DNA from 3 places in the Chryseobacterium sp. X308 genome. Region 1 is predicted to be linked to each of the others. Evidence: riboswitches for the same ligand, from Rfam matches in the RefSeq annotation. Region 1 holds a riboswitch; each other region holds the start of a gene.
What was found. Region 1 has a riboswitch for S-adenosylmethionine ahead of LIV57_RS00845 (SusC/RagA family TonB-linked outer membrane protein). Riboswitches for the same ligand answer to the same signal wherever they lie in the genome.
Positions count from the first base shown of each region.

Region 2: linked by a shared signal. The riboswitch ahead of LIV57_RS11140 (TonB-dependent receptor plug domain-containing protein) and the one ahead of LIV57_RS00845 (SusC/RagA family TonB-linked outer membrane protein) in region 1 are both predicted to bind S-adenosylmethionine.
Region 3: linked by a shared signal. The riboswitch ahead of LIV57_RS11475 (TonB-dependent receptor plug domain-containing protein) and the one ahead of LIV57_RS00845 (SusC/RagA family TonB-linked outer membrane protein) in region 1 are both predicted to bind S-adenosylmethionine.

Region 1 covers NZ_JAJFZH010000001.1:170,268-173,552, reverse strand. The annotation lists gene pckA (phosphoenolpyruvate carboxykinase (ATP)) at 1-148, shown strand, start outside; gene LIV57_RS00855 (hypothetical protein) at 199-636, opposite strand; gene LIV57_RS00850 (type II 3-dehydroquinate dehydratase) at 701-1,108, opposite strand; SAM riboswitch class I at 1,353-1,451, shown strand; gene LIV57_RS00845 (SusC/RagA family TonB-linked outer membrane protein) at 1,535-3,285, shown strand, end outside.
Region 2 covers NZ_JAJFZH010000008.1:105,280-108,564, reverse strand. The annotation lists gene LIV57_RS11145 (outer membrane beta-barrel protein) at 1-1,348, opposite strand, end outside; SAM-I-IV-variant riboswitch at 1,466-1,563, shown strand; gene LIV57_RS11140 (TonB-dependent receptor plug domain-containing protein) at 1,860-3,285, shown strand, end outside.
Region 3 covers NZ_JAJFZH010000008.1:179,454-182,738, reverse strand. The annotation lists gene LIV57_RS11480 (alpha-amylase family glycosyl hydrolase) at 1-1,482, shown strand, start outside; SAM riboswitch class I at 1,743-1,847, shown strand; gene LIV57_RS11475 (TonB-dependent receptor plug domain-containing protein) at 1,941-3,285, shown strand, end outside.

The DNA.
Region 1 (3,285 bases):
AGATACTTATGAGAACGCTTCAGAATGGGAAGAAAAAGCAAAAGATCTTGCTTCAAGATATATCAAGAACTTTGAGCAGTACTGTGATACTGAAGAAGGTAAAAAATTAGTAGCTTCAGGACCTCAATTGCAGGAACAGACTATCTAATAGTTACCAATCAACATATAAAAAGCCTCATCACTGATGAGGCTTTCTTATTAGTATTTTTTACAACTTTCAATCAATTCATTCTGTTCATCCAGTTTCAGGACTGTTGATTTGATTGATTCTTCAGTCAGATATTTTATAATCATAAAATGCTTTGAAGAAAAGTAAGACTTTCCGTCCAATATTTTATCTAAATACTTTGGAGTAGTGAAGGTCATCCAATATTTTGTTTTGTCAGAAAATTCAATGGTGACTTCTATAGCAGATTCAGTATCCTCTACTATTTCATCATCAATATGAATGGAAATAATTTCCGGTTCTTTCTCCAAGCAGAAATAAAACTTAGAATACCATCTGAGCTTACCTTCATCATTCCAGATTCTTATATTTTCAGCATTTATTTCTTCAACGATATAAGATTTTCTTTTTGTTAATTGCCCGGAATATATGCCAATGCTTTTACAGTAAATCTTATCCTTTATCTTCATAAATTATTTTTCATAATCATCCGTGAAAATCTGTGAAATCCGTGGTTAAATAAAAAAATATAAGTTATTTTAAACTTAATAAGGCCAACCGATACCCATCCATTCCAAAGCCTGATAAGACCGCATCCGTATTAGCTGCTGTTACAGATTTCTGTCTGAATTCCTCTCTTTTATAGATATTGCTGATATGAACTTCTACTTTAGGTTTTTTGATATTTTTTAAACAGTCTGCAATTGCATATGAATAGTGAGTATAAGCCCCGGGATTGATCACTACTGCATCGAAGTCATCCTCCTGAAGCCTGTTAATAAGCTCGCCTTCAATATTAGACTGATAATATTTTATATCATGAACCTGAAACTCGGATTTCAAATTTTCCAAATAACTTTCCATAGAAACATTTCCATAGATTTCCGGTTCTCTTGTGCCTAAAAGATTGAGATTAGGCCCGTTGATGATTAAAACTCTCATACCATAAAATTAAAAACTTTTTTTAATTAATGGTCAAAAATTTCAATGTGATGTAGATTTGTTTCAATTGAGTTTTTAATAATGATATTTGTCATATTTAAATAAATGATAAAGCTTACAACTCCTTATTGTTATGGCTTTTATTAAAATTTTATGTTAATTATTAAAAATTTATCATGAAAAAACAATAAGTCTACTTGTTTTGTAGACTAAAAGTTTTTAGCTTTGCAACCATATTTCGATCGGCTTATAAAGAAAGATGGAGGGAACTGACCCTGTGAAGTCTTAACAACCTACCCTTGGGGCAAGGTGTTACGTTCAGCCTTTTAAGGAAAAATAAGCATTTGGTTTATCGTATTTATCGATGCCCTTTGCTGACTTTTCTGCAAAGGGTTAAATTTTAATATATGATAAATAAAATTGATTATGATTAGTAAAAATTTATTTAATTCTAAAGCCTGGATACCTCCGGTTGCGGCTTTTTTTCTGGGAGTCACCAGTTTAAGTGCACAGAATTCCAGACTGAAAAAAGATAGTCTTCATGAAAAGGAGCTTGATGAAGTCGTAGTGGTAGCTTACGGAAAAGCAAAAAGAAACAGCTATACCGGTTCTGTAGCCACCATTTCCAGTGATAAAATCAATAACAGACCTGTAACCAATATTACCAAAGCATTGGAAGGGCAGGTTGCAGGGATTCAGACTACCAGTGCCTCAGGGCAGCCGGGTGCGGTTTCTACTATCAGAATCAGAGGAATCGGTTCTATCAGTGCTTCCAGTGATCCTTTATACGTAGTAGACGGAATTCCTTTTGACGGAAATATTAACTCTATCAGCCCAAGTGATATTGAATCCATCAGTGTTTTGAAAGACGCTACAGCAAGTGCCTTGTATGGTTCAAGAGGGGCAAACGGAATTATCATCATCACTACAAAATCAGGAAAAAAAGGAGAAGCAAAAGTTAATTTTAATATCAGTCAGGGATTCTCCGGAAGAGCTGTCAAAGATTATGAACAGGTAAATACGGATCAGTACTTTCAATTATATTGGGAAGCGTTGAGAAACGGATATCAGTCCGGTAAAGTCTCTTCTCAGCAGGCTGCTCAGATGGCAACAGATAATCTTGTTTCTACTCTTGGAATTAATCCATATGGAACTGCTTATCCAAAACCGGTGGGAACAGATGGAAAATTATTGTCAGGGGCATCACCACTCTGGAATGATGACTGGAGAGATATTCTACAGAGAGTGGCCTCACGAAACCAGGTGGATCTTGATATCAGCGGAGGAAGTGATAAAAGTAATTACTTCTTTTCCCTTGGTTATCTGGACGACAAAGGTATGGCCATTGAATCTGGTTTTAAAAGATATAATACCAGGCTGAAAATTAATTCCGAAGTTAAAAAATGGCTGAATGTTGGAGTCAACTTAAGCTATACGAACAGTATTCAGCAGGCGCCTACTTCTTCGGATTCAAAAGCGAGTAATATCATCAATGCGGCAAGGTTTATTCCTTCATTCTATCCTTATTATGAGAGAAATGCAGACGGCACTTACGTTTTAGATGCCGACGGAAATCCAATTTATGATTTTGGAAAGTACAGGCCCACAAATGCACTTCAAAATCAGAATGCTGCTGCAACGTTGCCTTTAGATAAAAACGAAAATAAAGAAGATAACTTTTCAGGGAAAGGATTCATGGAATTCACTTTCTTACCGGAGTTGAAGTTCAAGACAAGTTTTTCTGTTGATCTGGTGAATTATAACGGACATTATTATTCAAATCCATTACTTGGGCAAGGTGCGGAAATTGGAGGTTCAGTGACGAAGACCAATACCAGAACACTTTCCTATACAACCAGCAATATTCTGACGTATGATAAAAAGTTTGGAAAGCATCATGTTAATGCATTAGCAGGACATGAATTCTACAAATACGATTATCAGACGATTTCAGGAACGAGAAGTCAGTTTTCACTGCCTTATTACTATGAGCCGGATGCTGCTTCTCTGCTGGGAAGTTTCAGTGGAAACAGTAATAAATTAAGCTTATTGAGTTTCCTTGGAAAAGTAGAGTATGACTACAATAATACTTACTTCTTATCTGCATCGGGAAGAGCAGACAGTTCTTCAAGATTTGTGAAAGATAACAGATGGGGCAGATTCTGGTCAGTGGGAGG
Region 2 (3,285 bases), on a different contig from region 1:
ATTTAAATTTATTGAAGGGAATTAAATTAGCCTCTACCAGTTTTGCATCTTTATCAAAATATCTTGTTACCCCGGAAATATCATAGTTTTCAGCACGGGAACCCAATGTAAAATCAAATTTTTTCAGTTTAGCCTGAAACTCTAAATACGTTGAAGCAGTCTGTCTCTGATATTCCAGATTGGTCAGTCCAAAACTTTCTGTATCATAATCCTGTCTTTCATACAATCCTCCAAAACTTACCTTTCCACCGTCAAGAAGCTTGATTGGCTGTGCGTAATCTACTTTAAAGTTGGCAATATTCATCACGGATTTATTATTCAGAATATCCTTTAATCCATTGGTAGGGCTATCAAGAGGTTCATTGGGATAAGCTAGAAATGTCCCATCCTGAAAGTAATTATCCTGAGAAAATTTGCTGTCTGATCTCGTATACCCAAACTGGAAATCCAGTTTTTGAGATTTGTCAGCAAAACGTTTCTGATAGGTTACAACCGCTTCCTGTCTCAAATTATTGGTATGGGCAACGTCAGAAGAAGTATAAAAAGCTTCTTGTAAATCTTTCGGGTTTCTCTTGAACGGTAAATCTCCATGCCCGTCACTTAAAGTATAGTTGTCATTATTATTGTGATAAATATCGTAGTTCAATAATAACCTGTCCTGTCCCAGATCAAAAGTTAATCCGGATTTTGCAAAATATCCGCGTGCGTATCTATCGGTATGGCTTGTTAGAAGCTCATCCTGCTGGCCATTCAGCATACTTTCACGGTAATTCTGCCCAACATTCAGCTGCCATCCGAAATATTTATTTCTTGCATTTAAATTAACAGAATTAGTCGTTCTGCTTCTGTATTGGTCATAATTTGTAAAAGAATAATTCCCTGAATACGTAGCGGTTAAATATTTATTTGCATTTTTGTTGGTGATGATATTCATGATGGCACCTCCGGAAGTTGCCGGAAACTCAGCACCTGGCTGGGTGATCACTTCAATTCTCTCTACGGAATTAGCCGGCATTCCCTCCAGGAAAGAGTTCAGTTCATTGGAAGTGATGTTCAGAGGTCTTCCGTTAAGATATACTTCCAGCATTTTTCCCTGATACATCATCCCGGCAATATCGGTAGATACAAGTCCTGGAAGTTTTTTAATTCCTTCCAGAACGTTTCCGTTATTCAGCTGAGGCTGCTCAGAAAAGTCAAAAATAGTACGGTCTGCTTTTTGTTCAACGGCTTTTTTAGTTTTGGTAATGACTACGCCTTCAATTTGTTTTTCCTGTGGTTTATTATTTTTTTCTTGTGAAAAAACAAAAACAGAGCTTAGTAAGGATAAAGCGAAAATTGTTTTTTTCATAATGTTTTACTGTTATCCGGTTAGACGCTGAAAAAGATAATTTGTTACGCTAAAATGTTGAAAATCGAAAATTTAGGCTAAATTTTTTTTATTTCGGAAATAATTATATCTTTGCCAGGTAATTATCAAGAATCTCTAGATGGGATAGCAACCTGCAAAAACAAGCAAGGTGCTGCAATCGATAAGCCGGATCTTCCGGAAAAAATGTTTATCATTCTATCATTACTCCCATCTTGAATTTTTGTTTTAAAGTTAAAATCAAATGTTTAAAGACAAGGGAAATCACATTCCATCAGTAATTTTTTATTCTTCAGATCATGAAGTGAGCCTTCATTACTCTGATATGTTCTCATGCCATTTCTACATGCGCATGTGTTGTTGCTTCTAGCCTTTTCTATTTCTAAAAAATAATACAAACATTTCGAATTCTATGGTAACCTTACAATTTAGGGCTACAGGATCTGTATTGCTTAAAAAACAAATTTCATTAACAAAAAAGTACACAACAAACATGCATAATTTCAAAAAAAGAATTTTTATTCCTTCTATCGTGCTTATTTCTTCATTTTATTACGCACAGACGGACACTTTACAATCGAAGAAAATAGAAGATGTAGTCATCCTTGGGTCCAGGGGTTCCGGAAGATCTTTGACCGATACTCCTGTTCCGGTGGACATCATTAATATATCTAAAATTTTAAAACAGAGCCCGACGAATAATATCAGCCAGGCTTTAAACTATATCGTACCTTCATTTTCATCTACATCACATACTGTAAATGACGGAACTGATTTTGTGGATCCGGCACTGTTGAGAGGGTTAGGACCGGATCAGGTTTTGGTATTACTCAATGGAAAAAGAAGATATCAGTCTTCACTGATTAATGTTACCCTTACACCGGGAAGAGGTTCTGTGGGAACCGACCTTAATGCTATTCCTGCTTTTGCATTGGAAAAAATAGAGGTTTTAAGGGATGGAGCTTCTGCCCAGTATGGCTCTGATGCTATTGCGGGAGTGATAAACCTGGGACTGAAAAAAAGGCTGGGACTTTCCGGACAGGTATTTTTAGGTGGATATGCTTCACCTGTTGCCAATAATTTCTCCGGAGGGGTAGACGGACAGACTGTTTCTGTAGACCTTAATTATGGTGCTAAAATAGGGAAATCCGGATTTTTTAACATTACAGGTTCTGCGCAATACCGTGATCCTTATTCCAGAGCTGGAGTCAGGGAAGGAGATATTTTCAACGCCTATAATGCCATTAATTACCGGGCATTACAGGATGGAGTGAATATTGACGGGCTCTATAAAAATATTACCAATACTTCCAATACTCAGCAAATCATCAATACCATTAAACAGTATGCGACTAAGGTTGGATATTTTGCACCTGATTTTCAATCTCAGATTTCCGGGGCAAACAGCATTTCTGAACTTCAAAAAGTATTGGGTAAAGATTTTACCTCTGAGGAGCTTAATTACAGAGGATTGGAGAGAAAAGATTTCAGTTTGAGAGCCGGGCAGTCTAAACTACAGTCCGGACAGCTCTTCTTCAACTCTGAAATTCCTGTGAATGACGAATGGAAGGTTTATTCATTTGGTGGCTACAGCTACCGTCTTGGAAATGCAGGAGGATTTTACAGACTTCCGAACAATGAAAGGAATATTAATGGAGTTACTCCCAACGGATATCTGCCTCAGATTGAAGCCTCTGTAAATGATTATTCCCTTGCTGCCGGAATTAAAGGAAAATGGGATGGCTGGAATGTGGATTTCAGTAACACATTCGGGAAAAATGTTTTCGGTTTTGGTGTTGTCAATACTTTTAATGCATCACTTACAGATAGTTCTCCAAGAACTTTTGATGCCGGAGGATCTGAATTCTCACAAAATACTGTCAACCTTGATTTCTCTAAGAAATATGATGTTCTGAAAG
Region 3 (3,285 bases), on a different contig from region 1:
GGAATTGCAGTCATTCTGGATGTAGCATTTAATCATGCTACAGGGCGTTCACCTCTGGTAAGACTCTGGAATATTGATCCGGATGGTGATGGCTATGGAAATGTTGCAGCCAACAATCCTTACTTTAATCAGGTTCCGAAACATTCATACAATGTATTTAACGATTTTAACCATACCAGCCTTTCAACGCAATATTACGTTGAAAGATGTCTTGAGCAATGGCTGACTGAATATCACATAGATGGCTTCCGCTGGGATTTAACCAAAGGATTTACGCAAAGCTGTTCCGAAAATGATGAAGCCTGTACCAATGCCTATCAGCAGGACAGAGTAGACATCATGAAACATTATGCAGACAGACAATGGGCGATTGATCCCAACTCGTACATGATCTTCGAACACCTTGGAACTGATGCAGAAGAGCAGCAATGGGCGAATTACAGAATAGCAGAAGGAAAAGGCGTTATGCTTTGGAATAAACAGACAGATCCTTACAATCAGAATACGATGGGATATAAGGAAAACAGCAATTACGACCGAATGAACCACAGTCTTCACGGATTTACCAATCTGAGTGGCGTAGGTTACGGAGAAAGCCACGATGAAGAAAGACTGATGTTTAAAAACCTTGCATACGGTGCAGCGAACGGAAGCTATGATGTAAAAAACCTGAATACCGCTCTTGAAAGAATGAAAACTTTCGGGGCAACGTTCTTTACTATTCCTGGTCCGAAAATGATCTGGCAGTTTGGAGAATTAGGATATGAATTCAGCATCAACAGATGTGCAAACGGTACGATAGACAGCGGATGCAGAACCGATGAGAAACCTGTTGCATTTACGCTGGGGTATGATACTGATGTGAATAGAAAAGCAGTCTACGATACATGGGCTAAAATCATCAATATCAGGAATACCTATCCGGTTTTTAAATCTAAAACCTATACTATAGAATCCAACAATCTTACGAACGATCCCAATGGCCTGATCACAAGAATTTATGTGTATGATGCCTCTATTACAACAGGAATAAAGAATGTTGTCGTATTGGGCAATTACACGACTTCCGCACAGAATGTAGTGCCTTATTTCCCTTACACAGGTCAATGGCAGAATCTGATGGATAACAGTATTTCGAATATAGTTTCCACAACGGCTCCGATCACTTTACAGCCCGGAGAATTCAGAATCTTTGGAAATTATGCAGGAGCGTTGTCTACTGTAGATACCAATGCAGCCAATAAACTATCCCTTCAGATTGCAGATAATCCTGTCCGAAATGGAATCGCTAAACTGGTTTTCAATAAAGCAAAAAATGGGGAAATTTCAATTTTTGATATGACTGGCAAAAGAATGGATTCTTTCAAACTGGATAAAGAAAATGGCATCTATGAAGCGAAAATCAGTTATCCGGCAGGAACTTATCTGGTACAGTTGAAATCAGAGACAGGAATAGCCATTCAAAAGATGATTGTTAAATAAAACAAAAGGTGAAGTTGCCTAGACTTATAAAAAATATTGAATATCTTAAAAAACCATTAAGAAGGATTAAGAAATAAAGTATAGTTAAGGTTAATCATTCTGATTTTTAAGTTTCTCTTACTCCTCTTAAACTCTTATTAAATCTTAATGGTTCAAAAATAAAAAGTTTAAACAAGTTCATACAAAATAAAAGGCAAATTTGCGGATCAGCAGATTTGCCTTTTTTTGTAAGTTCAGAAAAATAGTCTACTTTTGCAGTAGATTTATCAAGAAAGGTGGAGGGATTTGGCCCGGTGAAACCTTAGCAACCTGCACAATTCCAGCGTGTAAAGGTGCTAATTCCAACCCTTTGGGAGAGATAATTGAAGTCAATACTCTATATGAATTCCATTTCTTGAAGTCTTGTGTATCTGCGGAAAGATCCGTCAGATTGGTAGTATTAATTGGCAAGAACAAAAATGAAAAAATTAAGCACAGCTGTACTATTGCTTGGAGCAATTCTGGTAGCTGCTCAGGAAAGTGAGGAAAAAGGAAAACAGATCGAAGATGTTATCATCGTCGGAAACCGTAATGTCAAAAGAACAAAGCTGGAGACACCGGTTCCTGTAGATGTTATCAATATCGATAAAATCCAGAGAAGCGCTCCGCAAATGACCGCTCAGGATCTCCTGAATTATGTGATTCCGTCGTTTAATGCAGTGAGGCAGTCTGCTTCTGATGGCACAGAGCATATTGATCCCGTAACATTAAGAGGAATGGGCCCCGATCAGGTTCTCGTATTGCTTAACGGAAAAAGAAGACATACTACTTCATTGGTCAATTATCAGAATACCGTAGGAAATGGTTCCGTAGGAACAGATTTGAGTACCATTCCCGTAATTGCTATTGATAGAATAGAAGTGTTAAGAGACGGAGCTGCTGCACAATATGGTTCTGATGCTATTGCCGGAGTGATCAACATTATTCTTAAGAAAAATGCCGGAGCTTCAGCAAGTCTTACTTACGGATTAAGCGGAAGAAATGATGGAGATACTTATCAGGCAGGAGTCAACTATGGTACTTCATTAGGAAAAAAAGATGGTTATATCAATCTATCCCTGCAATTAAGCCACAGAGGAAAAACCACAAGAACTCAAAATCACGATCTGGATATTTTCGGCGATAATTTTGCTTATGAATTTGCTGGTGACGCTGAAGCGGTAAAAGCAGCCAGAGCTGCGGATGATGCCGAAATTGAAAAAAGAGGGTTGACCCGTGATGATTTTAATTTTCAGATCGGAGATGCCCAGATCAGACAGGGACAGTTGTTTTTCAATTCAGAATATCCTTTTAATGATCATTTTAAACTCTATTCTTTCGGAGGTTTCAGTATTAAAGAAGGAGAAGGGTTTGGTTTCAGAAGACTGCCAAGCGAAAAGTCTAATGTGGTTTCATCCATTTATCCGAATGGTTTTCAGGCGGTTCTTGGGTCTCAGGTATATGATGTTTCTTATGCCGTAGGTGCAAAATATAATGTTAACGATTGGCTATTTGACCTTAGTAACACCTTTGGAAGCAATATTTTCAATTATAAGGTAAGCAATACCAATAATGCTTCTCTGGGAGCAAAATCGCCGACAAGTTTTTATGCAGGCACCCATAGTTTTCTGCAGAATACCATTAATCTTGATGTTTCCAAAAATATAAACCGTTTCAATATTGCTTTCGGTGGTGAGTTCAGGTTTGAACAATACCAGATCAAAGCTGGTGATGAAGCTTCTTATACCCAATATGACATCAATGGAAATGTTGCCACTGAAGGAT